3 regions of the Paenibacillus sp. FSL H3-0321 genome follow, and region 2 is predicted to be linked to each of the others. Evidence: predicted binding sites of a transcription regulator. Region 2 holds the regulator's gene; each other region holds the start of a gene.
What was found. Region 2 encodes LexA, which represses DNA repair genes until DNA is damaged. Its sites were predicted from a motif close to CGAACATATGTTCG; they were not measured.
Positions count from the first base shown of each region.

Region 1: a site for LexA is predicted at 4,335-4,348, ahead of addB (helicase-exonuclease AddAB subunit AddB). Genes of this name have one in related genera too.
Region 3: a site for LexA is predicted at 6,169-6,182, ahead of MHI45_RS19830 (putative DNA modification/repair radical SAM protein). Genes of this name have one in related genera too.

Region 1 covers NZ_JBBODH010000001.1:2,398,963-2,408,915, forward strand. The annotation lists gene MHI45_RS10615 (UvrD-helicase domain-containing protein) at 1-711, opposite strand, end outside; gene addB (helicase-exonuclease AddAB subunit AddB) at 708-4,229, opposite strand; gene MHI45_RS10625 (hypothetical protein) at 4,474-4,890, opposite strand; gene MHI45_RS10630 (ABC transporter ATP-binding protein) at 4,905-6,644, opposite strand; gene MHI45_RS10635 (ABC transporter ATP-binding protein) at 6,628-8,442, opposite strand; gene MHI45_RS10640 (helix-turn-helix domain-containing protein) at 8,612-9,628, opposite strand; gene MHI45_RS10645 (class I SAM-dependent rRNA methyltransferase) at 9,752-9,953, opposite strand, start outside.
Region 2 covers NZ_JBBODH010000001.1:762,020-771,972, forward strand. The annotation lists gene rnz (ribonuclease Z) at 1-486, opposite strand, end outside; gene metH (methionine synthase) at 692-4,069, opposite strand; gene MHI45_RS03160 (FixH family protein) at 4,249-4,671, opposite strand; gene MHI45_RS03165 (HAD family hydrolase) at 4,908-5,693, opposite strand; gene MHI45_RS03170 (hypothetical protein) at 5,729-6,256, opposite strand; gene MHI45_RS03175 (DUF896 domain-containing protein) at 6,307-6,516, opposite strand; gene MHI45_RS03180 (LysM peptidoglycan-binding domain-containing protein) at 6,627-7,040, opposite strand; gene lexA (transcriptional repressor LexA) at 7,334-7,960, shown strand; gene MHI45_RS03190 (L,D-transpeptidase) at 8,135-8,473, shown strand; gene MHI45_RS03195 (DMT family transporter) at 8,890-9,267, opposite strand; gene MHI45_RS03200 (TetR/AcrR family transcriptional regulator) at 9,268-9,819, opposite strand.
Region 3 covers NZ_JBBODH010000001.1:4,432,679-4,442,631, reverse strand. The annotation lists gene MHI45_RS19855 (spore germination protein) at 1-1,536, opposite strand, end outside; gene MHI45_RS19850 (glycoside hydrolase family 3 C-terminal domain-containing protein) at 1,772-4,558, opposite strand; gene MHI45_RS19845 (hypothetical protein) at 4,764-4,955, opposite strand; gene MHI45_RS19840 (hypothetical protein) at 5,142-5,552, opposite strand; gene MHI45_RS19835 (LytTR family DNA-binding domain-containing protein) at 5,545-5,994, opposite strand; gene MHI45_RS19830 (putative DNA modification/repair radical SAM protein) at 6,226-7,536, shown strand; gene MHI45_RS19825 (TIGR03915 family putative DNA repair protein) at 7,536-8,423, shown strand; gene MHI45_RS19820 (glycoside hydrolase family 88 protein) at 9,017-9,953, opposite strand, start outside.

The DNA.
Region 1 (9,953 bases), 1.6 Mb from region 2:
CACCCAAGCCGTACGGCTCAGAGCTTCCGTGTCCGGCAGCGAGAAATCAGCCGCAGTATCCCTCAGCCACTGTGCCGGCCAGGGATGGCTGCGGGCAAAATCATGCAGCCGCTGGACCAGCGCATGCACCGCATCATCGGTACGCTCGCCGCTGAACCAGTCTGCAAGCTTTACGAAAATGCCATCTTCTCCGTCTTCAGAGACCTCGCCGTATTTCTCTTCCAGCAGCTCCTCCAGCAGCTCTTGGCGCATCATCTCCGCCTCGTGCTCATTCAGAATCCGAAATCCGGGGTCAATGGGGATCTGCTGATAATAACGCCGGATGACTTCCAGACAAAAGGAATGCAGGGTCGTGATCGACGCTCTCCCCAGCAAGGCAAGCTGGCGGCGCAAGTAGTCATTGTCCGCTGCACCGCCCTCTTCCGCCCCCTCTTGCTCCTCTAGCTTCCGCTCCAGTGCCTCGCGGATCCGCTGCCGCATCTCAGAGGCTGCTGCCTTCGTGAAGGTGGCCACCAGCAGCCGGTCCACGCTGAAGCCGTTCTCCTCATTACTGATCTTGCGGATAATCCGCTCGACCAGTACGGCTGTTTTGCCGGAGCCTGCCGCTGCCGCAACCAGAATATCATCGCCGCTCTCGGCAATAGCGCGCCATTGATCATCGCTCCACAGGCTGCCTTCCGGCTTGGCCTCTATTTCAGCTCTAATACTCACGGCTTCTCTCCTCCTTTATGGGACAGCAGATCCCAAATCACGTCTTTGCCCGGCTTTGCAAGATTGTTATAGCCATTGCCCTCCACAGCCTCGTCAAACTGGCATACCGGCCGGAAGGAACAGAACGTGCAGGCTGTTTCCTGCTGAATCCGGTATGGCTGGATCGCCACATCGCCTTCCGTAATCCGCGTCCCGATATCGGAAATATTGCTCCGCACCGAGGACAGCAAATGCCCCCACTGCTCAGGCGTGGCTACAGAGGCGCTGCTGTAAAAGCTGCCGTCGCTCTTCAGCGCTACCGGCACAATTGAGGAATGCCCTTTATCGAGCGTAGTATCCATTAGTGAAACGACCTCACGGTCCGCAGTCAGCAGACCCTTCATTTTGAACCGTTTCAGAAGCTCCTGCTCCGCCTGCTCACGGTTCAACCCGTTTGGCGACGAAAGCAGCGGATCATGCACATGGAAATACAGGGTTCCTGCCGGAAGCGCAGCCTTGCCCAGCCACTGCTCGGAATAGGTGAGCAGCACATCGAGATAAGTCAGCATCTGCAGCGACAGCCCATAGTACACCTCATGCAGCTTAAGATCCTTCTGGCTTGATTTATAGTCAATAACCCGCAACAGAACTCCATGCTCTCCTTCGGCCATATCGACACGGTCAATCCGGCCCACCACCTCCATTACACAGCCGTTAGGCAATGTAATTCTCAGCGGCGGGAGATCTTTACCCGGGCCAAAGTCCAGCTCCAGCCCCACCGGCTCGAAGCTGCCCCGGCGGGCATGCTCGCCGAGGATCACGGAAGCGCGGCCGACAATATTCTTCAGTTTGCGGGAAATGTATCCGTAGCGTTTGCTGCTCATCAGAATTTCGCCCTGCAGGAGCGGTGACAGCTTGTCTACTGTCTCTCCGGCTTCCCGGCGGCATTCCTCAGCCGTCAAGCTCCCCCAGCCGCGGCCCTGCTCCTGCAGCCGCTTGGCCATATCGCTTAGCGCGGCATGGAAGAGCTGTCCAATGTCCGGCGCCTGCAGCTTATAGAGCTGGCGTTCTTTCAGCCTTAAGCCGTATGAAGCAAAATGGGAGAAGGAGCAGGCAACGAATTTCTCCATACGCGACACGCTGCCGCGCAGTGTTCTGCCTCCGTATAGACGGAGGCTGGTCTCCCGCTTAAGCGGAATGCCGTCATTGCGGTAGAACAGCGAACCCAGCAGCTGCTGCAGCTTCGGACTCCAATGCTCATCCTCCGCGAACCAGTTATAGACATCCCACCACAGTCCGGGGATTTCCACTCCCTGCCGCCACTGGCGCAGCTGCATGATCAGCATGCGCAGGCTTTGTCCGGGATGCCCCACAAAGCCCAGATGCAAAGCTTCACCTGCATCGGCTTCGTCAGGAGATACCGCTGCGGGGAACCCGGAAAGGGACCGTTCTTGCAAAGCATCCGGGAACATGCCATGCAGCTGGCGGATGATTTCCGAAGGCAGCAGCGCTTTGCCCTCATCATCGGCTGTGGCATAGCTGATCCACAGTCTGGTGCTTGCCGTTGTCAGCGCGCCATAGATCAGGAAGCGCTCATCGAGCAGCTTGCGCGAGGATCCCGGAGCCAGCTCCATTCCGCTGTTCTCCAGCAGCAGCCGTTCTCCCTCGGACAGGATGCCATCCTCTTTGAACTGTGCAGGGACAACCCCTTCGTTGAATCCCAGCAGGAAAGCATATTTTACACCTGAAACCCTCGTCCGGTCCATGCTTCCGACCAGCACCTGATCCAGGGCAGGCGGAACCAAACCCATCTTAAGCTCGCTGAGTCCGGTCTCCAGCACCCCGGCAAACAGCTCAAATTCCATTCTCTCCGATCCCATCATTTCCGCGATCTGATCCAGCAAATCGAGCACTGCATCCCATAGCTGGCTGTGTTCCCGCGCACGTTCCGGCTGTCCCAGCTCAAGTGCCTCTCTGCTCAGCTTCTCCAGCTTCCGGGCGGTATCCGACTCCCGGAGCAGCAGGTACACCGCTGTACATAGCTCCAGACCACTGCGGCTCTTCTTGACTCTTTTCTCAAAAGCATACAGCGGACCGGTAATGCACTCCCGGCACCGCTCCATTTTCAGAAGCAGCTCCTCATCCACAATCCGGCTGCCTTCCAGCGAAAGACTGGGGATTCCTTTCCAGGAACGTCCGTCGGTCCAGCGGTATCCATGGATGCCGCAGGCCAGCACATAATTCTCCAGCGCGTCCATATCCTCGCGGGTAATACTGCCGTCAAGCGGAAGCAGAAGCTCGGTCTTCACACAGCGGAACACATCCTCATACCGCCAGCGGCGACGCACCACATCAAGTGCGGACCGTACAAATTCCACCAGCGGATGATGCAGCTCATTCACCTTCTGGTCCAGGAAGAACGGGACGCCATAGTCTTGAAACAACGGGGTAATCAGCTGCTCATAATCTGAAATGTTGCGCATGAATACAGCCATCTCGCCGTACTCCGCCCCTTCATCCCGGGCCAGCCTGATCATTTCACGCAGCGCGCCCTCGACCTCTGTTCTATGCGAAACTGCAGCGCTGATCGTGATGGCTTCCGCAGCCTGCCCGGTATCGCCGCTCCAGCGGCTGCGGCGGTGAAATCCGCGCTCCAGGTGGGCCAAGGCCGGACTTCCGGCGAAACGCGGAAGCACAGGCGGCGCCAGCAGCTCGTCCCAGACCGCAAGGCCCAGCTCTTCGGCCATCCCGCGCAGCTTGATATACGTAACTGCGGAGGGGTGAAACAACTCCAGTTCATGCGGCTGCAGCCCCGTTGGATAAATCCGGTCAAGCGTAAGGGCCACTGTCACCCTTGATGCATGCTGCATCAGTTCGCGCAGCACCATAAATTCCTGCGGGGTAAAACCATGGAACCCGTCTACCCAGATCTCGGCTTCTCTTATGTAAGAGGAATCCGCAATATGCTCCGCCAGTTCAGCCAGCCGGTCTTCCTGATCTATATACAGCTGTGACATTTCCTGCTCCAACTCGCTGAATACGATATGCAGATCATCCAGCTTGCCGGCCAGAATCGGACTGCTTCCTATGGCCTCACGCATTCTTGCCAGCTGTTCTTCCAGATCGGAAGCACCCAGGCAGCAGCGCTTCAGCTCGGTATGCAGTGCACTGAGCCGTTCCACAAAGCCCGGTCTCTCGCTTGAAGCGCCGAACAGCTTCAGTTCTTCCTTGCGGCGGTTGACGATCTTGTATATCAGCATTTTTTTGCCTTCTTCGCTGATGGGCAGACTGGCGCTGCCCCCGGTCTCCTGCTTCACCCGGAATGCAAGCCGCGAGAAGCTCAAGGTCTGGGCCCGGATGCTGCCCTTCACGCTGCCTGCTGCCAGCAGGCCTCTCTCCGCCCCGAACGAGCCCTGCTCCGGAACAAGTACAATGATCGGTGCGCCCAGCGGCTCAGACTCCAGCTTTGAGGATACCGTTTCCCATATTCTTGTTGTCTTGCCGCTGCCCGAGCGGCCTATCAAAAAGTTTACCGTCATTGCAGTAGACTCCTTCCGTGGCCAAATCTATGAATACAACCGGTATCAATTTTCTAAACCCAGTTGATGAATCCGTCCCAACATTATAGCATATCTCTTCCAAACGGAACATACGTTTGCCATTGTTTTCAAGTTTCAGCGGATGGATATCCGCATGTACAGCACAAAGAGACTGCCGCGTTTTTAAGCTGCGGCAGTCTCTTGATCATTCACAGTAATATTCACAAATAAGCATGGTCCAGCTTCACTTCCTGCTGCCCTCCCCTTTCTTCATCAGCAGCGGTTCCAGCCACCGGGCCGCCTCTTCTTGGGAGGAGAACGCCCCTCCCGGACAGCCATACATTCTTTTGGTGGACAATGCGGTCACCGGCTTATACAAGGCAAGCAGCATGGCATTTCCCATTACTATGGCAATACCTACGCACAGGCGGGAGATTTCGTCCTTATGGGCCTTGCACCAGTCCATGTACAGCTTCGCCGAGTCACGCGGAGGACGTTCACTGCGTTCTCCCTGCTGCTGCATCAGCAGCCCGAAAGGCACTTTTCGCTCCAGCAGCTTCTCCCAATAAAGGATATACTCCTCCACCGTCTCCCGGCCAAAATCACTCCCAAGATTAATGCTTACAAGCGGCCAACCAGACTCATCTATCGATAGGCTCATTTCCCTTCCCCCTGTTACGATGATATGCGGAACCCGCCTGATTGCTGCTGCAGCTTCCATAGACGGGCATACAGCCCCTCCGAGGCCAGCAATGCCTCATGGCGTCCCTGCTCAGCCAGTCTTCCTTCTTCAAGTACGATAATGTTATCCGCGCCGCGGACCGTTTTGAGCCGGTGGGCAATAACGACGACCGTCCGCCCCTGGATCAAGGCATCAATGGCCTGCTGGATTTCGGCTTCGTTCTGCGGGTCCAGTGAGGCAGTCGCTTCATCCAGCAGTACAAGCGGAGCATCCTTGAGAATGGCGCGGGCAATCGAGATCCGCTGCTTCTCCCCACCGGACAGCGTACTCCCGCCTTCACCTACCGGGGTGTCATAACCCATGGGCAGCTTCATGATGAAATCATGGCAGCGCGCCGTTTCCGCCGCCCGCCGGATCTCTTCATGAGAAGCCTCTGGCCGGCCGAAGGCAATGTTATTGCCAATCGTATCCTGGAACAGATACACATCCTGGAAGACCACAGATACCGCCTTCAGTAAATGCTCCGGCTCTATCTCACTGAGCTTTCGTCCTCCAAGCGTGATATGGCCCTCATTCGGATCATAGAACCGCGAGATTAGGCGAAGCACAGTGCTTTTGCCGCTGCCTGAGGGCCCGACAATAGCTGTCAGCGATCCCTGGGGCAGCACAATGCTCAAATCCTTCAGCACCGGTTCACCGCCATAGCCAAAGGTTACATTCCGGAAGGTTATGTCGCCGTTCTGCGGCAGCGGTGCGGATTCTCCAGTCATGAACGGTTCGTTCAGCAGATCAACGATACGGCCGCCTGCCTGTTCGTTGTAGCGGAATTCCGCATAGTTCGCCAGTGCGTTCGTCAACGGATCATAGATTCGGGTGCCGACGACCAGGAACACGGCAAATTGCAGCACGCCAAGCTCGCCGCCGAGCAGCAGATGTACACCGATATAGACCATCAGCGGCAGTCCGGCTCTTAGAAGGCCCATGGCAGTCAAGATCACCGGCCCGAAGATTCCCTCAAGCCTGATGCTTTCTTTCATTAGAGTCTTGAAGGAGTGCTCCAGACGGACAAAACGCTGGCCTGTCAGATTATAAGCCTTCATCACGCGGATGCCGTTCAAATATTCCTGCAGCCGGTTGGCGGCGTTCAGCTTGGCCCGCATATGCGAGGCTCCAAGCCTGCGTCTTAGGCGAGAAGACAGAATCATCATCAGAAGGGCGAACGGAAGTGCGGCGAACATGGCCAGAGCCATGCGAAAGTCCAGCATAAGCATGCCGGACAGGGCGAATAGCGGCAGTACAAAGGCACCGGCGAGCTGCGGCAGCAGATGGGAGATGCCGGTCTCCACCAGCGTAAAGTCGCCCATGATCATATTGGCGAGATCGCCGGGGTCCCGGCGTGTCAGATAGCCAAGCGGAAGCTTGCGCAGATGTTCGGCCAGTTCTGCCCGGCCCTGTGCAGCCACGTTGTAGGCTCCCCGGTATGCCGAGCGGTAAGCGGGAATCTCACTGAGGAACATCAGCACTGCCGTGGCCGCAAGTCCGCCGCAAATCCACCATAGCCGCTCTGTCTGCAGCACCATCCCGGGAGAAATGTACGGCTCGAAAATAAGCCGGACCGCTTCAATAATAAGCGCAAACGGAAAAACGGCAGCCAAATTACTGAGCAGCGAATACAGCACTGGTTTTAGCAACTGGCGCGGATTACCCGCAGTAATATTATGCAGTACCTTCATGTTCCAAGCCTCCCTTTTCCATCACCCATTCTCCTGCACCGGTATAAGCCCGCCACATGTCCGCATAGAGGCCGTTCTGCGAGAGCAGCCCCTCATGCTTGCCCTGCTCAGCAATCTGTCCGTCCCGCAGCACCAGAATCTGCCCGGCTTCACGGATCGAGGATAGTCTATGGGCAATGACAATGACCGTCTTGCCGCGCATCAGCTCAGTAAGCGCAAGCTGCATCTGATGCTCATTCTCCGGATCGGCAAAAGCAGTCGCTTCATCAAGCACCAGCACCGGCGAATTTTTAAGAATGGCCCGCGCCACCGCAATTCGCTGTTCTTCTCCACCTGAGAGGTATACCCCGCCTTCGCCGATCAGCGTATCGTAGCCCTGCGGCAGGCGTGTAATAAAATCGTCGCACTGGGCCGCTCTAGCTGCAGCTTCGACCTCATGCCTTGAAGCTCCCGGTTTGCCGACGGCAATGTTCTCGTATAGCGTGTCGTAGAACAGGAAGGATTCCTGGAACACAAAAGCCACTGTGTCCATCAGTTCACGAACTGCCATATGCCGGATGTCCACGCCGCCGATGCGAATATTCCCTTCCTGCGGGTCCCAGAACCGCGGCACCAGACTCGCCACCGTGGATTTGCCCGAACCGGATGGTCCGACCAGTGCCGTTACCTGCCCCTGCTCTGCCCGAAAGGAAATATGACTCAGCGCAGCAGCAGCTTCCCCGCTCTCATCATACGTAAAGCTCACATTGGAAAACTCGATCTCAAAACTGCCTGGAGACTCCGGCGACAGAGGTTCCGGTACCGGCTGCTGTGCCAGCAGCTCGTCCATTCTCCGCACGCCTTCGCCGATATCACGGGTGCTGGAGGCCAGCGCGAGCAGCTTGTACAGCGGGGCTGAAATGCCCGGCGCCATAATCAGAAAGAACAGCAGCACCGCGGCTGTCGACCTATTGTCCGGCTCCCGGCTCAGCAGGTAGACGCCAACGGGCAGGATGAAGAGAAACAAGGAAGCCAGCAATGTTTTGAAGGTGATGTAACCGTTCTGGAAACGGTCTGTGTACTCCAGGCAGTAATCCCGGTAGCTGACCATATCGCGGTAAAATTTGCGGAAGGAGTGGACCGTCTGGCCGAACACCTTGACAGCAGGCATCCCCCGCACATATTGCACAGCAGATGCATTGATGTTCTCCAGCGACTGATGATACTGCTTCACACTGGCCTGCCCCCTGCTGCTGGTCATCAGAACCGCCTGCAGAATGATCCCGAGCAGAACCGGAAGCAGACAAGCGGCCGCCAGCGGCGGGCTGAGCCAGAACATCACCCCAAGCATCAGTATTGTAGTTGCCATTGCGCTGACAATATCGGGAAGCTGATGGGCGATGAAGTTCTCCACCTTATCTACATTTTGCTCCAGCGTTTTTTTGACAGCGCCGGTCGATGTCCCGTTCAAGTAACCCAGCGGAAGCCTGCCGAGATGTTCCGTCATAGTGATCCGCAGCTGATACTGAATGCGGAAAGCGGCCACATGCGAGCACATGATCCCGCAATAGGAAGTGATCAACCCAAGAATCAGCCCGCCAAGTGCAGCAAGTCCCCAGAAAATAACAGCCTGTCTGTCTATCCCTCCGGGGGAAGCTGCATGGCGCAACAGCTCAGCGAGAATAAAATAAACCGAAATGAAGGGAACGAGCATCAGCACGGCGCTGGTGGATGACAGCAACCCTGACAGGAGCAGAAGCCCTTTTTTCTCTCCGGCAATTTCCAGTAATCTAGGTATACCCGTCTTGCTCTTACCCATAGCTCTTTCCTCCGTTCTATAAATGGACGCACAAAAAAAGTGCACTGAGAATGATTCTCTGTGCACAAGTGTAGAAGAAAAACCAAGCCCTTCTCTACTGCTTCCGGGATTATTTATGCTCAAAAAAGGATCGTATCGCTACCGTGCTTCGATCCACCCGCAAACGCAGCTACAACTGCTCCGCTGAGCTTCTCCTGCTGTTCATGGCATATTCCCCGGGGCGGACGCCGTATTTCTTGCGGAAGGCTGCTGCAAAATGGCTGACATTTCCATAGCCCACCTGCGAAGCCGCTTCACTGACACTTAGCCTGTCGTGGCACAGCAAATGATACGCCCGCTGCAGCCGCTGCTCAATCACATAGGCATGAACCGTGGTCCCGAACATATCTTTAAAGCCCTTTTTCAGTTTGAATTCATTGAGACAGATACTGCGTGACAGTCCGGCCAGTGTTGGCGGATACGCATAATCCCGCTGCAACATTTCTTTTGCCAGATGGAGACTCCGCATATCATCCTTGGACAGCTTTACTGTTAACGGCACCTTATCGGCTTCATAAAATACCTCGTTGAGATAGACCGCGAACAGCTCCAGCATTTTCCCTTCCAAATAAAGCTCCCGCATTCCCTGCCCGTACGAGCATTCGGAAATTTGCGCAAGGATCATTCGTATCGATGCGGTAAGCTTATGCTTAGTAAAAAATGCCTCTACTCCTATTCCGCACCGCTGCCGGTCAGCCCCGCTCATCCCTTCGGTCATCCGCCCGAATTGTTCAGGGCTCATATCTATGCTCAGGAAGCGGTAAGCGGCGTTCTCGATATACCGGCAGTTCTCCGCTCTTCCACCCCCATGCAACAGCGCGATCTCACCCGTTTCAATTCCAAAGGTACTGCCTTTAAGCGAGGTCCCCCATTCAATCCCTTCGCCAAGGCAAAAAATCAGCTCTGTCCGCGGAACTCTGAATTCTCCACTGGCTTCAATGTTCCGGTGGAAGGTGAGGTTGAAGTCGGTCATCTGAATCCGGCCCTGTGACAGCAGGCTCCGGCAGCTGCCCTTGCCAAGCTCTTCCGGCGGCCTGATCTCGAAATGGCTTCCATCCAGTTGATATGTATATTGATACCCGTCACATTCCAGCGTTTTGCAGGCATCAATTCTTTCTGCATCTTTATTCGAAATGTTATTTCCCATTATGATCCTCGCCCCCTGCTATAGTTATTATAGCTTTTATTGAGAATGATTATCAATGAAAAAAAAGAAAAAAAGAGCCTCTTTACAGAGACTCCCGCAGAGCTGGCCTAGGGGCCGGGGTCGTTATTTCTTGCTGCGCACTTCGAATATGGCAAATTTCAGATAATGCCCTTCGTCGACACCGAGAATTTGCGGATGGTCTTTCCCTGCGGCCCGCCATTCAATCAGTCTCAGGACCTTCCCAGCATCCTTCGCCGCTTCGGCAATGGTATCCAGAAACAGTTGCGGCTGCATGTGATAGGAGCAGCTTGCCGTCACCAAATAA
Region 2 (9,953 bases):
CAGTTCTGTATTGAGACTTCCCGGACTGTCTTTCTCTGTTACCCTGTAACCATAGCTGTCAATCCGGTGCTCCAGCAGGCCAGCCTCCACCTTAAAGCTGTCGTCTTCAAACACGAGACCTCCGGTATGCTCGACAATATCAAGCTTATATGGAATACGGGACTGGCTGACGGATAATGAAATGTCCAGAAAAGCCTTCAGGCCCGGCGGACCATATACGGTCAGCGGAGCAGTTCCACCCTGATATCCGCGGCTCGACAGCAGCCCTGGCAAGCCAAACAGGTGATCACCGTGCAGATGGGTAATAAACAGCTTCTCCAGCTTGCCCAGCCGCAGTGGGGAACGCAAGACCTGGTGCTGAGTGGCTTCTCCACAGTCAAACATCCAGAAACTGCGCCGTTCCTCAAGCAGCCTTAGGGCAATTGAGGTAACATTGCGCTGTAGGGTCGGCACACCTGCATTAGTGCCCAGAAAATAAACCTCCATAATAATCCTCCTCTCTTTTTTCTGTAAAGACAAAAACATCTTCCTTACACCTATGAAATGCATTCTACCTCTTTTACGAAATGAAATCATCTTTCTCTGCATTTCTTCCGCTCCAGCTTCGTTCCCAGCAAAAAACCTCCCGATTACGGGAGGTTCCGCTTAGAAGGATTTCCACCTTCAGACCAGTCCATGGGGATTGGGAAGCTTACAGCTTCTCTACGTTGAAATACTGCGCTTCTGGATGGGCGAAGACCATCGCTGATACTGACGCCTCCGGCTCCATCATGAAGCCTTCGGTAAGATGGACACCGATATCCTCAGGCATAAGCAGCTTGAACAGCGGCCCTTGATCCTCCAGATCCGGGCAGGCCGGATATCCGAAGGAAACGCGGATCCCTTGGTACCGCGCACCATGTCTCTGCTTCATCGTCATATCTGCAGGGTCCGGGAAGCCCCAGGTATCCCGCATCATGTGATGAACACGCTCAGCAAGCCCTTCAGCAACCTCAAGCGCCACTGCCTGCAAAGCATGGGAACGGAGGTAATCCCCCTTGTCTTTCAGTTCGGTCGACAATTCACGGACACCGTGACCGGCGGTAACGACCAGGAACCCGACATAATCCATAATTCCGCTCTCCACTGGCTTCAGGAAGTCGGCAAGACAGAGAAACGGCTCGACATTCTGCCGCGGGAAAGTAAAGGTATGCAGAATCTCTGCGGTGTTCTGCGGGTTATAGATCAGTATATCGTTGCCCTGGGACTGTGCCGGGAAAAATTGATACATGGCATGAGGCTTAATGGTGCCCTCCAGCATCGCGTGATGCAGGATGTCATCCACTGTCTCCTTCAATTCCACTGTGCGGGCATCCCCGGCGGCAAGCTGTGCTTCCACCGAACCGCGTAATCCCAGGTGATGGCCCAGCAGCATCTGCATATTCACATATGGAATGATATGACCAAGCGGGTAGTTGCGCAATACATGGCGCTCTACATCCGGCGGAGTGAATACAGGTGCATCTGCTGAAATCTTGGACCGGACGGCCCGGGTCAGCACCGGAAGCTCCTGCTGCGGAGCCACCGCAACTGCCGCCTCCGCTTCAAGGCGGACCTCTTCTTCGATCTTGGCCCGCTCCAGCGGATTCATCAGCCGGTTAGCGATATCCAGACCATCCATCGCATCTTTAGCGTACAGTACCAAGCCGTCATATTCAGGCCGGATACGATTTTTAGTGAATTTACGGGTCAACGCGGCACCGCCTACCATGATCGGCACATCAATACCTGCTGAGCGCAAATCCTGGGCAGTCAGGACCATCTGCTGCGCCGACTTGACAAGCAGGCCAGACAGGCCGATCGCATCGGCCTTCTCCCGGCGGAAGGCTTCAATGATATTTTCAGGTGGTACTTTTATACCCAGATTAACGATCTGGTAACCATTGTTGGAGAGAATGATCTCCACAAGGTTCTTACCGATATCATGGACATCCCCTTTGACGGTGGCCAGCATAATCTTGCCTTTCACCGATGTCTCATCCTTCTGCATAAACTGCTCCAGATGGCCGACAGAGGCCTTCATTACTTCAGCGCTTTGCAGCACTTCAGCAACAATCAGCTCATTGTTGTTAAATAACCGGCCCACCTCGGACATTCCAGCCATAAGCGGCCCATTGATAATCTCCAGCGGGCCACTTTTGGTCAGCGCTTCGTTAAGGTCAGGTATTAGCCCTTCCTTCGTTCCTTCAACTACATAGGAAGCGAGCCGTTCTTCCAGCGAAAGATTGGAGATCTTCTCTTTCTTCTCAACCTTTTTCTCACGGAAAGCGGCAACGAAGGCAGACAGAGTCTCATCATTCGTATTGTAAATCAGCTGCTCAGCCAGATGGCGCTCTTCTTCCGGTATGGAAGCATAACGCTCTACCTTCTCTGTATTCACAATGGCATAATCCAGTCCGGCCTTCGTGCATTCATACAGAAAGACCGAGTTCAGCACCTCACGGCCCGCTTCCGGCAGTCCAAAAGAAACATTACTGATTCCCAGTATCGTATGCACGGAAGGCAAGGCTTCCTTAATCATGCGGATGCCATCAATGGTCTCCTTAGCAGAGCCGATATACTGCTCATCCCCTGTACCAACAGGGAACACCAGTGTATCAAAAATCAAATCCTCTGCCGCCAGCCCATATTTGTTCACCAGTAGATCATAGGAGCGTTTGGCAACCTCCAGCTTGTCTTCCGCTTTAATGGCCTGTCCGGATTCATCAATCGTGCCTACGACAATCGCAGCCCCGTATTTATGAATCAGCGGTGTAACCAGTTCGAATTTTTCTTCACCATCTTCAAGGTTAATGGAGTTAATAATCGCTTTGCCCTGGCAATATTGCAGCGCCAGATCAATAACCTTGGGATCGGTTGTATCGATCATCAATGGAACCTTCACTTTTTTGACTACCAGCTCCAGAAACAGCTTGATGTCCTCGATCTCATCGCGGTCCGGATCCTGTACGCAGACGTCAATGACCTGAGCTCCACTTTTGACCTGTGCCCGGGCAATCTCCGAGGCTTCCTCGTATTTCCCTTCCACGATCAGCCGCTTGAATTTCCGTGAGCCGAGCACATTCGTACGCTCACCTACCATATAAGGACGGTTGTCACTCTCAACGTAAACAGGCTCAATGCCTGACAATGCCGGCGGATGACTTCCCTCCAGCTGGCGCGGCGGATAAACCGCTAATGTCTCAGCCATCGCCCGGATATGATCCGGTGTCGTTCCGCAGCACCCGCCGGCAATATTCAGCCAGCCCTTCTCGGCAAAACCTGCCAGCTTGCGGGCAAGCGAATCCGGTGACTCATGATAGTTCCCGTTCTCATCCGGTAACCCGGCATTGGGATAGCAGCTAACTGCTGCCGAAGAAATTGCCGAGAGCGACCGGATATGATCGCGCATAAACTCGGGTCCGGTTGCACAGTTCAGCCCGATGGAGATCGGCTTCAGATGCTCCAGCGAGATATAGAACGCCTCAATATTCTGTCCAGCGAGCGTCGTACCCATCGGTTCGATAGTACCCGAGATCATGACTGGCAAAGTGATGCCTGCCTTCTCAAAGGCGTTGCGGATGCCGATGCTTCCGGCTTTCACATTCAAAGTATCCTGGGAAGTTTCCAGCAGCAGGGCATCCACTTTGCCGTCAATCAGCGCTATAGCCTGCTCCTCGTAGCTATCCACCAGCTCCTGGAATGTTACGCCTCCGGTGACCGAAAGCGTTTTTGTTGTCGGACCCATCGCCCCAATTACGTAACGCGGGTGATCGGGCGTCTCAATCTTGTCAACAGCATTTCTGGCCAGCCTCGCAGCTTCCAGGTTAATCTCCCGGGCCCGCTGAGGGATATCGTATTCGGCAAGCACAACCGAGGTTGCGCCGAAGGTATTCGTCTCGATCAGATCTGCGCCTGCTTCAAGATATTGTTCATGAATAGTCTGTATAACCTCCGGACGGGTGAGCACAAGCATCTCATTACAGCCATCCAGCTCATCCCCGCCAAAATCTTCACCGGTAAGTGGCACCTGTTGAATCATCGTGCCCATTGCTCCGTCTAAAATCAGTATCCGCTGCTGCAAGCTTTCAGCAAGTGTGTATTTATCCACTTCATATCCCCCCAGTAAAACATTAGAGTAAGTTTAGCAGAATAAAGCGGAATCGAAAAGCCTTCCTTTCCACTCTGCATAATAGTTTTTCTTTATAGCCAGCCTCTATCTCTATTTCATTATGGCTGCACTGTAAGTTCTTTAGTCGGCATAGAGTGCTGTGTTCTAGCTGTTACATGCGAAGTCACATCATAGTTGCCTTCCTTCATCAGGATCGACTCAGCTTTATATGTACCGTTGCCGGAGAGCTTGCCTTCAAGCTCCTGCTTGTCTTCTTCATTATTTTTATTCACAATCTCAAAAAGCACCGCCTTCGCATCATCCACAGCTTCACTGCCCTGGGTAACCACAGCCTCAAAAACTACCTTTTGATTTACCGACACGTCCCCCGGATTCCAGCTCAGCTCGACGTGAATCGGTTCCATAGAGTGCTCTGATCCGTCATGCATATGGCTTGATTCTCCATTATTACCTGAACAGCTTACAATCATTGACATCGCCGCAATCGTAAAAAGAGCAATCAGCTTCTTGGGTTTCATCATCCGGAGTCCTCCCGACCAAGGTAGAATTTATAATGATATTTCCAGCTTGCGGTTGCATTCTTTTACTATTATACACAACATATTCGCAATTTTAGAAGATTGCTTAAACTTTCACGCCTTTTTCGTGAAGTTAGTCATTTACAGATGGATTCTCTCCCTATAATTGACCAACCTCTTGCTTTGAGCGCAAAAAAGCCAGCATCCCATTAGGGGATACCGGCTTCACAAAGGTTACACTATAGCGATTGTACCAGGGGGAGGAGCTCAGAGAGATGGCCGATTCTATAATCCGGCTGAATCTCAGGATTTGGTAATTTGCCAGTACGGTTGATCCAGACAGTAGTCAAGCCAGCGGCCAAGCCGCCCTTAATATCCGTCGTGAGTTTGTCGCCGACCATGATCCCTTGTTCAGGGGTTACATCCAGCAGCGAAAGAGCATGCAGGAAGATATCCTTGTCCGGCTTTCCTTTGCCAAAGCTGCCTGAGATGACTACATGATCAAAATAGGGGATAAGCTCAGGCACTCCGTCGAGCTTCTCCTGCTGCAGTGACGGGCAACCATTCGTGAGGAGCAGCAGCTTCACTTTACCACGGAGCGCATCAAGCACCTGTAACGTCTCTTCATACATGTAAGGCAGGCTACGGCGCTCGGCAGCAAACCTGTCTGCCAGCGTTTCGGCAAGCACCTCATCTTCGACACCGAGGGAGGCCAGACCACGCCGCCATGATTCTTTACGGTATACTGGAGCCAACTGTTGGAGCTTACGGAACTCCGGCTGTTCTCCAGCTGAGAAATTGGACCAAAGTGCTTCATAAGGATTAATCCCGATCATCTTTGTGAAAGGGAACGTCTCATAAGTCTCATAAAGATTCCTGGCTTCCCTGCGAACGGCAACTTCAAGCTCTTTAGGATCAATGGAGTCACCTGCAGCTTCACATGCATTGCGGAAGGCTTCTTCAACACTCCGTTCATCCCAGAGCAATGTATCGTCAAGATCAAATAGTACGGCGGTAATTGGCATTAGATTTCTCCCTCTCCCTATGCTGTTGTATCTTCCTACTCGTGTACTACTTCGATGTTATTGGCTTTGCCGAACTCCTCCAGGCGTACACCCATAGCCTCAGTGTTATAACGGTTAATCAGCTTGGAGAAAATCCACTGTTTGCGCTTGCCCTTATATTTAAGCACAACCACTCCACGGGACAAAGTGATCTTCTCAATATCTCCAGCCTGCAGCCAGCGTTCACGGTTATACTTAATCGTAGACACTCTGTTGCGCTCAACCTTCAGATACGGACGCCGGAAGAATAGAAGTGCCGCCAGCGCAAAGTAAAGAACGACGCCTAGCCAATTGGCAAGGATGCCGCTGCCTCTGGCCTCGTCGATCGAGCCTACCACCCAGAACATAATTCCAAGCAACATTAGAACAACTGGAAATGCAATGTTGCGGCCCTTAAAGATATCACTGTTTTTCGCAGCTGATTTTGACGAAGAAGCATAAATGGAATCCTTGCCCTGCTTCTTTCTTTGCTTGTTGACCTGCTGTGTGTTGCGTTGAACCATTCTTTCCCAAGAACGGGCCATGTCAGTTCCCCCTAGTCATCCTGTAATATCTATGAAAAAGACACACTGGACTAATGTTTGAGTCCCTTGTTGCCTTGTTCATGCTCATCATTATCCACGATTTCAATGGTGTCGAGCTGGGCCCGGAAGTTGCTGCGGATGTTGCCCAGATAAATCTCGCGGAGCTTGGCCCGTTCAGCCAATTCCTCTTCACTCAGGCCGCCATTCTTCTGTTTGCGTGCCAGTTCATTGATGCGTGCGACCAATTCGTCAATATTCAATGCTTTCCCCTCCCCTATAAATTCATTCTAACTTTGCCATGAGAAAAAGAGCTTGTCAAGGTCTACCCCCTGAAAGCTCTTTACGTCAGTCTATACTGCTTATGATGAAGTTAATACACAGGCAATGTCAGTATATCTCCGGCCTGAATGTTCCCGTTCTTCAAACCGCTTGTTTTTTTAATTCCTTCTATATATACGACCGTCTTCATACCCGCTGGTTTGTTCTTAAGGGCGATACTCCATAGCGTGTCTCCGCGTTCAACTACTACCCGTTTCTCCTGCTTCACTAATGATGCTGAACTCGCAAAAACATTTCCAACAACTGTAAATCCGGATACAACAAGCATAAAAACCAGCACAAGCTTCACCAGATATTCTTTACGGCATAATCCTAAGATCTCTGCAAATAAAGCGGCGGCGGATTGTTTCATTTCATTCATATGATTAGAAGCAGATTGTCCTCTAGTAGTATTAACATCACCGGCCTCTTCGTAGATGCTGCGGTATGTACTGTATTTTAACATTGTTATCGTCCTCCAAACACTTGTTCTTACTTTCGAAAATAATATAACACGAACATGTGTTTTGATCAATAGATTTTTTAGAACAATTGTTCGCTTTTTTTCCGTATCCATAAATGTGCCAGTTTCCAGCACCGGCTTTGCCTTTTCCCGCCATTTCCAAGCCGTTATTAGATACTAATATGGTAAAAAGCTACTATTTCCACTATTAATCTCAGATTGTTAGAACTTATGTTTGTACGAACGGAAGTTCTATGTTATAATTTTCCCAAACATACTATATGGGGTTGATTCCGATGTCAAAGATTTCGAGTCGTCAACTGGCGATCCTGGAATTTATACGTAACGAAGTCCGTAGCAAGGGTTATCCTCCGTCCGTCCGGGAAATCGGTGAAGCTGTAGGCCTAGCCTCAAGCTCCACAGTGCACGGCCATCTGGACCGGCTTGAGAAGAAAGGCCTTATCCGCCGCGACCCTACGAAACCGCGTGCAATTGAACTGCTCGGCCAGGAAGATTCCGAGAATGTACATCAGTTCGTACAGACGGTTACCCGTATTCCTGTCGTAGGTAAGGTCACCGCCGGGGTGCCGATTACCGCAACGGAGAATATCGAAGATTACTTCCCACTACCTTCCCACTACGTGGGAGACAACAAGGTATTTATGCTCTCCGTTCTCGGTGACAGCATGGTGGAAGCAGGTATTATGAATGGTGACTACGTAATCGTCCGCCAGCAGCAGACTGCTGACAATGGCGATATCGTCGTTGCCATGACTGAAGAAGACGAAGCTACCGTCAAGACATTCTACAAAGAACGTGACCACATTCGTCTACAGCCGGAGAATCCGGCTTATGAACCCCTCCGTCTTAACCGCGTTACGATTTTGGGACGAGTTATCGGTCTCTTCCGCGATATCCATTAATATTTTGTTCATATTTAAGGGCTGCTTCACTTTTTCAAGTGAAGCAGCCCTTTCCCCTTTTCAAATGGTCATTTTACTCATTGCGAACATTTGTTCTATTCCTCTTAAATAACATTTCCTTCGAACAGCAACAGCACTCCGCACATATTCTGATATCAAAGGAGTGCTGAACCTATGCCTAATTATCGGATTATTGTTGATCTGTCGCAGCGCATGCTTTATTTGCTTGACAATAACATCGTTACCCGAGGGTTCCCTGTCGGTATTGGCACCATGCTTACCGTTTCACCGGCGGGAGAATACACTATCATTAACAAACAGCCTAAGCCTGGCGGACCCTTCGGTGCATTCTGGATGGGTCTATCCAAACCACATTACGGCATTCATGGAACGAATGACCCTTCCTCCATCGGACATATGGTCTCCCATGGCTGTATCCGCATGTACAATGAGGATGTGCTGGCCCTTGCAGCAATCGTACCTATTGGAACACGGGTTACAATAAGGGAGTAACAGTATGGTGGTCAGACAAAAAGCAAAAACACCCAAAGGATCACAAAAAAATGATTGAGGGTGTTTTTCATTGTGCTTAATATGGGTCCTTCCTGTCTGCTGATTCATAACGGTCGCGTATTTCACGGTTTTTAGCATATATGTACAAATCCAAAGCTACTATTCCTCTACGGGCAAGTTTAACCAACAGTACGAATGCGTAAATACAAGCTACAGCCGATATGAGCCACATCAATACGCTAAATACGCCAATTCCATTAATGAAGAAATTCTCCCGATGCACAGACAACTTTTACTCACTCCCCTGTATTTTTGAATATGAAAATACCCCACCGTTCTGGCAGGGTACTGTTATTTCGTCATTATACTGTTGTATGGAACAAATTGTATATGATCTTTATTTCAACAGCTTCGTCTTAGGCTCTATCGGAAAGGCTGGTTTGTTGTGTTTCGGCAGCTTCTTCAGAAGAACTATGACCGGGACCCAGCAAATTCAGCACAATCACACCAATGACGATTAAGGTTATTCCTATTACGCTGCCTGTATTTATTTTTTCTTTCCAGATCAGTACCGAGATCAGAACTGTAGCTACCACTCCGATTCCAGACCAAATTGCATAGGCCGCATTTAATGGAATAGTCTTCAGTGACAACGACAAAAAGAAGAACGAGCAAATGAAACTAATCAGCATTACGATTACCGGGATTATTTTGGTGAATCCTTGCGATGCTTTGAGCATCGAAGTTCCTACAAGTTCGCTGGCAATGGATATCGCCAAAAACAGATACGGCACTTACTTCTCCTCCTTTACTCCGTCCATCAATTCTTTGTAAATACGTTCTTTTAACTCCAGATCTGGCGGTGCCAGTCCAAACTTTTCCGCAAACCAGAGTCCGTCGGTCGCCAGTCGGGCAATGGTTGCCCGCAGTGGATCCACACCGTCATTTTCAAAATTATGTTGCCATTCAGCATATTTCTCCTGCATGTTTGTCAACAAGCCGGGATTCGTAAATAAAGCTGCTGCCAGCACCGAGTTCATGTCACTGCCTTCTCCAAAACCATAAAAAGTAGATTCAATGTATGCCCTGCTCCATTTACCAGCTTGTTGCTGGTCATGCTCTACACGGCTCTGAACATCTTCCGTAAAGTTTCGGGTCAGCTCATCCACCATACCGGAAACCAGTTGTTCCTTGTTAGGAAAGTGATACAGTAAACCGCCTTTGCTCACGTTGGCCGCTTTAGCCACAGCTTCCAGAGTTAAGTGTTCCACCCCTTGATCACGAACAATGGAGGAGGCCGCTTGCAAAATCATTTTTTTCTTGGAGCTGTTGTTATGTATAGTCACCTTATCACCCCGATCCCAACTATACCGTCTGGACGGTTTTTTGTCAAACCAATATAAGTATAAATAACCTGGCTTTTCCGCAAGCAGAATATAAAATAAAGAGCATACACCATACGCTTGCAATGCCCACAAAA
Region 3 (9,953 bases), 3.7 Mb from region 2:
AGTTCCGGATTTTATATTGGGTCTTGTTTTCATTGCCCACCAGGGTGCCCGAATTAGCAGATCTTTCATATTTGACTTGTAAAATGGACTGTATGGCAATAGATAGTCACTACCGAACGATTTTAGAGAGAGCAGATGAGCTAAAATAGGAACAACCCCTGCCATAATTCCGAATAAACCGAGAGTTCCTGCCAGCAGCATGAGAATAAAACGCAATAAACGTACGGCAGTTGCCATACTGAAGTATGGAATGACAAAGTTGGATATAGCAGTAAAGGAGACGACGATTACCATTGCGCCCGAGACCAGACCTGCTTCTACCGCTGCTTGACCAATAACCAGAGCTCCTACTATGGATATGGCTGGACCAATCGCACGGGGCATCCGGACGCCTGCTTCACGAATCACTTCAAAGGTTAATTCCATCAGCAAGGCTTCCAGCAGAGCTGGAAAAGGAACCCCTTCCCGTTGGGCGGCCAGAGTTACTAACAGGATGGTGGGAATCATTTCTTGATGGAACGTTGTCAAGGCAATGAACAAGGAAGGAAGCAGCAAGGAAACCATGAACGATAACAGACGGATCACCCGCAAAAAAGATGAAATGTCGTAGCGCTGGTAATAATCTTCGGCTGTCTGGAAGAAATTATAAAAAGTTACCGGGGCGATTAATGCGAACGGTGTCCCATCCACCAAAACAGCTACTTGTCCATCTAAAAGGCTTCCAGCAACGGTGTCCGGGCGTTCTGAATTTAACATTGTAGGAAAGGGAGTAAGCGGCGCATCTTGAATGAATTCTTCGATATAGCCACTTTCAAGGATACTGTCTGTATCAATGGTCTGAAGCCGCTTAGCGATCTCCTGAACCACACCGGGATCGGCAATTCCTTCTATGTAGGTTACAATGACAATGGTTTGCGAATATTGGCCGATAATGTGGCTGTCAAACTTAAGATCAGGTGTCCGCAGTTTCCTTCTGATCAGAGAGATATTGATTGAGATATCCTCTGTAAAACCCTCTTTCGGCCCCCGGATCACCCCTTGCGAAGTAGGTTCCTCCACGGCTCGTCTGACCCCGCCGGCAATGGAGACAGCCAGAGCAGATTGTAAACCATCTATTATAATGACGGCACTGCCTGTAAGGACAGCTTGATAAATCTGATTTTGCGAATCAATCATTTGAATATTTCCTGCAGGCAGTGTTTTTTTTAATAAAGAAGCTGCAAGATGTTCTTCTAACCGGTTAGAGGATGTATCGGCTAATTCTTTAACTAAGCTTTCAATAAGATCGGATAACAGGCCTGGGTCGATTAGCCCTTCAATATAACAAACGGCAAGAGGGCCGGTGTGCTCAGGATTATCGGAAAAGTCCCGGATGGTAAAGTCAGGGCTTTGACCCAGTCTCTTTTTAAGTGTGCATAGAGTACTGGCTAATGATGCATTTATAGGCTCGTTTAAGGCCTGATGTTTGGATTTTACCGCATCCTGGTTGGAACCTTTCGCTGGTCTCAATACATTTTTAATCCAGTGTTTTAGCATGATTAGCCTCCTCTCCTGAGAATACTATTTGCGGTCATTCCCCAATGTATGCATAACAGGACATCCATAAACAATCCGCTGGGCTGGAAGAAATTATTTTAAAGATTTCAGACTGGATTTAGGCGGACAAATCCCTCATTATCAAAGTGCCATTATATTATTCAGGAATCAGCAAAAAGAGAGCACCCCTAGGGGCACTCTCCTGTACTTCATATGGTTAGTTTCTTTGCAGCCTTTACACTTGTTTGAATTCAATCGCGTTAATCTGCATGCCTGGTTTGACGAAATCAAACTTCATTTCATAGAGGCCTGCTTCCAGCTCAATCTTCACGAGCTTCAGCGTGATCCATCTGCCGTCCGTTCCATTGGTTTGAATAGTCGTCACCACTTGATCGTTTAGAGTCATATTGCTTGCACTCTGAGCCAGCTCTGTATCCGGAGACATGACGCTTGCAAAGATCCGGTATACGCCTGCTTGATCAACTTTTATGAAGGTCGATCCGGCTGCAGCTGTTTGGACCACTGCATTGTCAGCTACGGTTTGGGCTTGCCCAGCGGCAAGAGCCGGATTCGCCTTGAAGGCATCAACCGTTTCTGCAATCACTTGTTCTCTGGAGAACACAGGTGCCTGCATCAGGAACTCACAAATATTGATAGCGCTGCGCTGCAGCTCTCCACGGGTCAGAGTGCCATTGTCCAGGGATTCAATCGTGTTGTCTCCCCAGACATTGGTTTCTGCACCATAGTTGCTGACAACCATATACAAGTCATTTTGTGCACGGACCATCCAGTTTGTGTTCCTCCGGTCAGCAGGACCTCCATCCACGACATCGTTCATTATCGCCCACCAGTCGGTCATCACGATGCCCTTGAAGCCCCATTCTCCGCGAAGAACCGTAGTATTCAAATCATAGTTGGATGCCGCCCAATGCCCGTTCACCGGATTATAGGAGGTCATAATCGAATTGGCTCCACCCTGTTTTACCGCGATTTCAAAACCTTTCAGATAAATCTCACGGAGCGCCCGTTCGGACACAATCGCATCCACCTTACTGCGGTGCTTCTCCTGATTGTTGCAGGCAAAATGCTTCAGTGTGGCGTTCGAGCCGCCCTTCATAATCCCGCGGGTGCAGGCTGCAGCAAAAACCCCTGAAATCAGCGGATCTTCCGAAAAATACTCAAAATTGCGCCCGTTCAATGGACTGCGGCGGATATTCAGACCCGGTCCCAGCAACGCATCTACACTGTTGCTTAACAGCTCCCGGCCTTCCATGACATACAGCTCTTCCACCAATTCAGCATTCCAGGTTGCTGCCAGCAAGGTTCCAATGGCAACCTGTGTCGCCTTCTGCCCGCTGTCCATGCGAATGCCCGACGGGCCGTCTGCGGTGCAGCCAACCGGAATTCCATAACTGAACAGCTGATCGCTTACTCCACCGAAAGCCGAAGCCGTACCCGGTGTAACGAGCGGACTGCTCATGCCTTCGCCTCTGACAATCGCCGCCAGATCCTGGTCGCTAAGCTGGGCGATAAAAGTCTCCATGCTGACTTTGCCTTCATGGACATCTCTTAATTTATATCCTTGATTGCCGGTTTGCGCTAAGGCTTCAGGGAGATTGCTCTGAATACGTTCAGCCATAGAAACCTTTTGTTTCGGTACCTCTGCATAGGCAAGTTCATAAGAGCCATCTGCTTTGCGGACTCCCGGGTGTATTCTTGTAAAGCTCTCCGTCGGCGCCAGCGCCTCTTGCAGCTGCTCCACAACCTGAAGAGCTTCCACGCTGTAACCGCTCTGTCCTTCCACGCCAACTTCGGCCAGCGCTTTAACACTGGTTCCCACGTAAAGGCGGTATGTCCCGGCTTCCAGCACATAAGCAGAAGCATGACCGGTCACTCCGGCGTCATCGTAAGAGGCCATCGAATGAACAGGGAAGCTTACAGTCAGACGCTGCGATTCACCCGGCTGGAGAAGTCGGGTCTTCACGAAGGCAGCCAAAGCTTTGGCCGGCTGGCCCAGCTTGCCTTGCGGCGCTTCATAATAGACCTGAACGACCTCTTTTCCCGCAAAGGCAGTTCCCGTATTAGATACGTTTACTTCAATAGCAATGTAGGCTTCTCCATCCTTGGTGATCACTTTGGCTTCTTCCGGCTTCACTTCAAACCGGGTATACGATAGACCGTATCCAAATTCAAATTGAACCCGCTCCGGGCAAAACGTCTCAAAATAACGATAGCCCACATAAATATCTTCCTGATAGAAGTTCTGGAGTTCATTACCGTAATTACGGGTCGAGGGATAATCCTCGATGGAATATGCAATCGTATCGGTTAATTTACCGCTAGGTGTCACTTCTCCGGCCAGCACGTCGGCAATCGCATTGCCACCCTCCATACCGCCCTGCCAAGCATAAATCACACAAGGAATGGGGTGCGCATAACCTTCATCGTTCAACCAGCTCATATCGATAATATTGGAGACATTCAGCACAACGACGGTTTGCTCAAAATAGGCCGTCACCTGCTTCAACATCGCTTTTTCTTCATCATTTAACTGGTAGCTTCCCGGTTCGTCGGCATTATCCTGGTCTTCTCCGGCCGTACGTCCGATCACTACGATAGCTTTATTGGACTTAGCTCTTGCCTCTGATACCAGTTCATCGGTTAAAGGCATCTCCTTCTGGTGCCACGGCTCTGCAGCCCAGCCCCCGCCGCCATTATCAAAAGGGTTGCTCTCAATCCACGTTTCATATACAGCTGCCAATGGCTGGTTAATAGAAATGTTCTGTTTACTCCGAAGACCATCCAGCAGATTGGTTGTATGCGAAACATGGACACTGCCGCCCGAACCGGTTCCGCTGCGATAATAATTCACCTGGGTTCTGCCGAAAATGGCAACGTTGTCACTTGCCTGAAGCGGAAGAACTTGTCCTTCATTCTTTAACAGCACTGCACCTTCTGCGGCGACGACTCTGCTGAATTCAGCAAACCCTTCTAATGGAACTCCAAAACTTTGTGTGCTCAATGTATTCTCTCCCTATTATCATCTCTATACTTATTTCAACAACTTAATATTAATATACAAGCTCAGCTTCTATAAAAGCAAAGTTTCATCTGTTAATATTGTGAATATTCGGCTTGTTCATCCACCCAGACATTCCTAAACACCCGCTCCATGAGCGGGTGTTTAGGAAAAGCACGAAGGGGCGCGGTCCCCGGCGGCCTGATTTTTATTTTTTACGCCGTTGTTTCGTCATCCGGTTATACATCACAAACGCAGCTATAATCGCGCCGATCATGCCGACGCTGGTCGCTGAATCATTGCCCATGCCAAACAGAAGGCACAGGTTCGTAACCACACTTCTCGTAAGCAGCGCAACCAATATCAGCATCAACGGACGCCAAATGTTATATCCTCTCATCCCTGCAACACCCCTGACCTAATTTTCACAAATCGGCAAACCCACTCAGCCTAAACCAACAATCTAATCTACTATTAGATGCTATTATAGCATAAGTAGGAATGCGCATACATTTTGGCCAGATTACAGAGCCGGGAGTAGTTAATTCCTTAGGAATAACACTTTCGCCCCCCGCCCCGCTGCAGCCTACTTCAGTATCTTGTTCAGCTCTTCCACTCTTTTCCGGCTGTCTATTCTAGCGTAGAAATAAAAAGCTATGGTGTGCAATACAACCGACAATAACAGCATTCCGGGCCACCAGGGCAGAATAACGTGAAACATATCTTGTGAAAATAACCAGACAATCAGCATTCCGCCCACTATCGTAATAATGGAGGAAATCAGAATATTCCAGAACGGCTTTAAAGTGAAATGATTCCATAAGGCATCGTACATAATTCCAAATAATACGGCCGATATTGCAGCAATCCCCGCAACATGCCACAGGTATACCATACTGATCGGTTGTTCCCTATAAAACAACGTTAACAGTAACGTTACCCATAAGGATGTCACCGTAAATACTTGAAAAAAAGAATGCTTGAACTGGCTAATCATGATATCTCCCCCTGAATTGTTTAATGTAATAGCGGCTGACAAAGTAACTGGAATGATCCGTGAGCACCACTTGAATCCTTGCGTTGTCTGTGGATGAAAACTCTTTAATATAACCCGTATTGATGATGGTTTGATTATTGATTTTCATAAAAAGGGCTGAATCCAGACTTTCGTTGACAACCTTCAACCGTTTATTGAGCAAATACCTTTCCCCGGTAATTACACGTACGCTGCACATGCGGTCTTCCGCTTCAATTACAGCAACCGTACTCCACCCGATTTGAACATGGCGGTCATTTTTCGCGTTGATCACTACAAGCTTTTTCTCTGCGGTATGAATAGCCTCTTTAATATTCCCCCAATGTTCCTTTTCCGCAGGATGGGTACTTACTTTGGCGACACCCCGGTCTAATCCTGAATCGGCTTCAAATATAACGTTCAATGCTGCGCCCTCCTTTCACAACTAATCTTATAAGCAAAACCTTGCTAAAACTATAGTATTGCGTTTTCTTGCAAAATCCTGCGGCTTTGTTGCACGGCGCGCTGCGGTGCATATGCACTGACACGAAAGGACACCCTTATGTGTGTATTTTTATGTATTTCTTTGATTTTGACAAGAACATTTGTTCGGGTTATACTTTTCCCAAGTGAGGGGGATTTGACCGTGGATATCATGGAGAAACTCGAAATTTTAACGGCTTCGGCCAAATATGATGTGGCCTGTACCTCAAGCGGATCGGACCGCAAAAGTCAGGCCGGAGGCATGGGCAATGCCGTCAGTATGGGCATCTGCCACAGCTTTGCGGCGGACGGCCGCTGCATTTCACTGCTAAAGGTGCTCATGACGAACAGCTGTGTTTATGATTGTGCGTATTGTGTCAACCGCAAATCGAATCAGACGCGCCGTGCTGCATTTACACCGGAGGAAATCGCAGACCTCACCATGCAGTTCTACCGCCGCAATTACATTGAAGGCCTGTTTCTCAGCTCCGGCATTATGCGTAACCCCGATTATACAACCGAGCAGCTGATTGCCGCTCTGGATCTGCTGCGGAACGTCCATCATTTCGGGGGCTATATCCATGTGAAGGCGATTCCCGGCGCAGATGATATATTGCTGTCCAGACTCGGCCTGCTCGCCGACCGCATGAGCGTCAACATCGAGCTGCCCTCCAAGGAGAGTCTTGGCCGGCTTGCTCCCGATAAGAGCAAACAGTCCATTCTGAAACCGATGGCCCTTATTAAAGAGAAGATAAACGAGAATTCTTCGGACATTGTCAAATACAACCATGCTCCCCGCTTCGCACCGGCCGGGCAGAGTACACAAATGATCGTAGGGGCAACACCGGATACCGATTACCAGATTCTCAACCTCACGGAAGGGTTGTACCGGAAGTATGGGCTGAAGCGTATCTTTTACTCTGCCTACACCCCCGTGGTAGAGCATTCGCTGCTGCCTTCCCTGGACACCAAACCTCCGCTCCTGCGGGAACACCGGCTCTATCAGGCTGATTGGCTGCTGCGCTTCTATGGCTTTCAGGCCAAGGAGCTGCTGGATGAAGCGGCGCCCAATTTCAATCCGCTGCTTGATCCCAAATGCAGCTGGGCCATCAATCACCGCGAGCAGTTCCCGGTTGAAATCAACCGTGTGCCGTACGAAACGCTGTTGCGTGTACCGGGCATCGGCGTAAGGAGTGCTCAGCGGATTGTAAAAGCACGGCGGGCGGGAACATTGGATTTTTACGCGCTGAAGAAGCTCGGTGTCGTGCTGAAGCGCGCTCAATTTTTCATTACCTGTAAGGGAAAAATGCTGGAGGGGTTAAAAGTCGGCGAGCATACCCTGCTTCGTTCACTCATGTCCGGCCAAGAGCTGTCCCCGTTTCTACAGCCGCAGTACGAGCAGCTTTCCCTGTTCGATGACACGTATTTGGCAGCCTTGCCTGCAGCGGGAGCGGCAGCACTGAGGAAAGGAGAATCCTCCTGATGTTCAAGACGGCCGCTCTGGCCTATACCTATGACGGCAGCTTTGAGGGCCTGCTATGCTGCGTGTTCGAGAGTTATCAATGGAAAGAAACCCCGCTTACCATACATTCGGAGGGTGAGGGGCAAGGTCTGCTGCTGGAATCCAAATGGATTGAGACCGACAACGCCAAAGCAGACCGGGTGCTGCGCTCCATACCTCTGCGCATCTGTCCTGAGGCCGAAGAGCTTGTCCGTTTAGGATTCTGGACATGTACGCCAGACAAGGAACTGCTGCTGCTGAATTTTCTGTATCTCGGCTTCGCACATGGCCGCAAGGTTATGGACATGCTTGCCGATGATACCGTGAATGCCTTGCAGAAGGCAGTACAGCATCTGCGGCGGGAAGGGCATCTTTTTCTCGGTTTTGTGCGGTTTTCCGTTTACGGTCCGGTCATGGCGGCGGTGATTGAACCCCGCAACTACGTGCTCCCTGTCATTCAGGAGCATTTCTGCGACCGGTTTCAGGGCGAAAGCTTCATGATCTATGACAAGACCCATAGGATGGCGCTGATCCATCAGCCCGGCCAAGAAGCCATTATTCCACTGCAGGAATGGATACCCCCGGAGCCGGATGCGGCTGAAGAAGCCTATCGCCGCCTGTGGAAGAAATTCTATACTGCCATCGGTATCCAGGAGCGCCGCAACGACCGGCTGCGTTCCTCCCTGATGCCCAAGCGCTACTGGAAGCAACTTACGGAAATGGACGGGGGCAATGCGGCGGTACCGGTGCTCACAGCAAAACAGGCGCAAACTACACGACTGAAGAGCAAGGAGCGGCGTGAAGTGCACCAAGTAGAAACGGCTACACCATCCTTACAAGGACGGGATCCGTTTCAGGGAGAACGATAAGGACAATTTACAGTACCATTTTCTGATCACATGCGGAGAAAGGCGTTTCGCTACTAGGTAGTTTTTTGTGTGGAGGCTTACGTCTCGGTGTTCCAGGGACTTCGCTCTTCTTCCGAAGGCGTGTGTGTGTCCGGAAAGTGTATTCCTGGCTCTGAGTACAAACGGACCGAGTTGCACTTATTTGGGGCTTTTAGCCTGTTACAGTAGGAAAACGGACTCCAGCGCAGTTATTTTTCCATGATGGCCGCTTTTAGATAGAATGCAGAACAGATAAGGTCGTCTGGGTCCGCAAAAGAGAATAAACAGGGGGTTTACTCTCCATAGCGTCTCCTGAGTCCGTCCCTCGTAATTAAGGGGGACCTACTTTCAATATTGCTTCCCCAGAGCTCTTCCAGTTTGAAGACACACTCTAGCATATAAATCTTTAAAAAACACTCTGGAGGAGTGTTCGTGCGGCTGTAACCTGCATCCCCTGATCATTCGTGTATTTTAATCCGCTTCAGCAGAACATCTGCTCTAAAAGCACAAAGAGCACCCATCCAGGTGCTCTTGCTTATGCTTCTCCAGCTTGAAAGAGCAAGCTTGCTTCCGGGCTACCGCTCGTACCAGTACCCCGGAATGCCCCGCTCCAGCCGCATCAATGCCTCCAAATAGTAATAATCGCCCCAGATGGTGTAATCATCCGGGGACTCGCCACCTCTAACGGAGTACGAACCATGCTTTAGCAGGCCTTCCGCTTCCTCGGCACCCTGCGTGGAATAATGCTCTGCCAGTGACTTCACTGATGCCTCCGCAGCGTCCAGAAAAAACTGGCGTTCCGGATCATCGGCATCCAGCTGCGAAGCTATCTCCAGCAGGCCGCAGGCGGCGATGGCAGAGGCGGAGCTGTCCCGTTTCGTATCCGGCCCCTGCGGAGCGTCAAAGTCCCAATAGGCTACCTGATCCTCCGGCAGATGGGCGATGAAGTAGCGGCCCAGGCGCTGCGCTGTCTCCAGCATCTCCGGGCTCTGCAGATAGCGGCTGATCAAGGCGAAGCCGTAAATGCCCCAGGCCTGCCCGCGGGTCCAGGTGGAACCGTCGCTATACCCTTGGTGTGTTCCGCCCCGAATCGCTTCTCCGGTCGCCGGATCGAAGTAAAAGGTATGGTAGCTGGAATCATCACCGCGCACCAGAAAACGGCGGGCTTTGCGGGCATGCAGTTCTGCAGCCCGGCGGTATCTAATGTCACCGGTCTGCTCCGAAGCCCAGAGCAGCAGCGGCAGATTGAGCAGGCAGTCTATAATAATTCGCCCGCCATTCACCGGGTCCCCTTCCGGTCCCCAAGCCTGGATCAATCCCGCTTCTTCGCGCCAGCGCTTCATTAGCATGTCCGCAGCCTCCAGCGTCAATTGTCTTGCGGCGGCATCCTTCTCAATAATCCACTGCGCCTTGGAAGACAGCGAATACATAAAGCCGATATCATGATGATCGAAGATGATCTTATGGTCCATGCGGCGGCGGAAATTCTGCACGGTTTTTACCGCCTGTCCG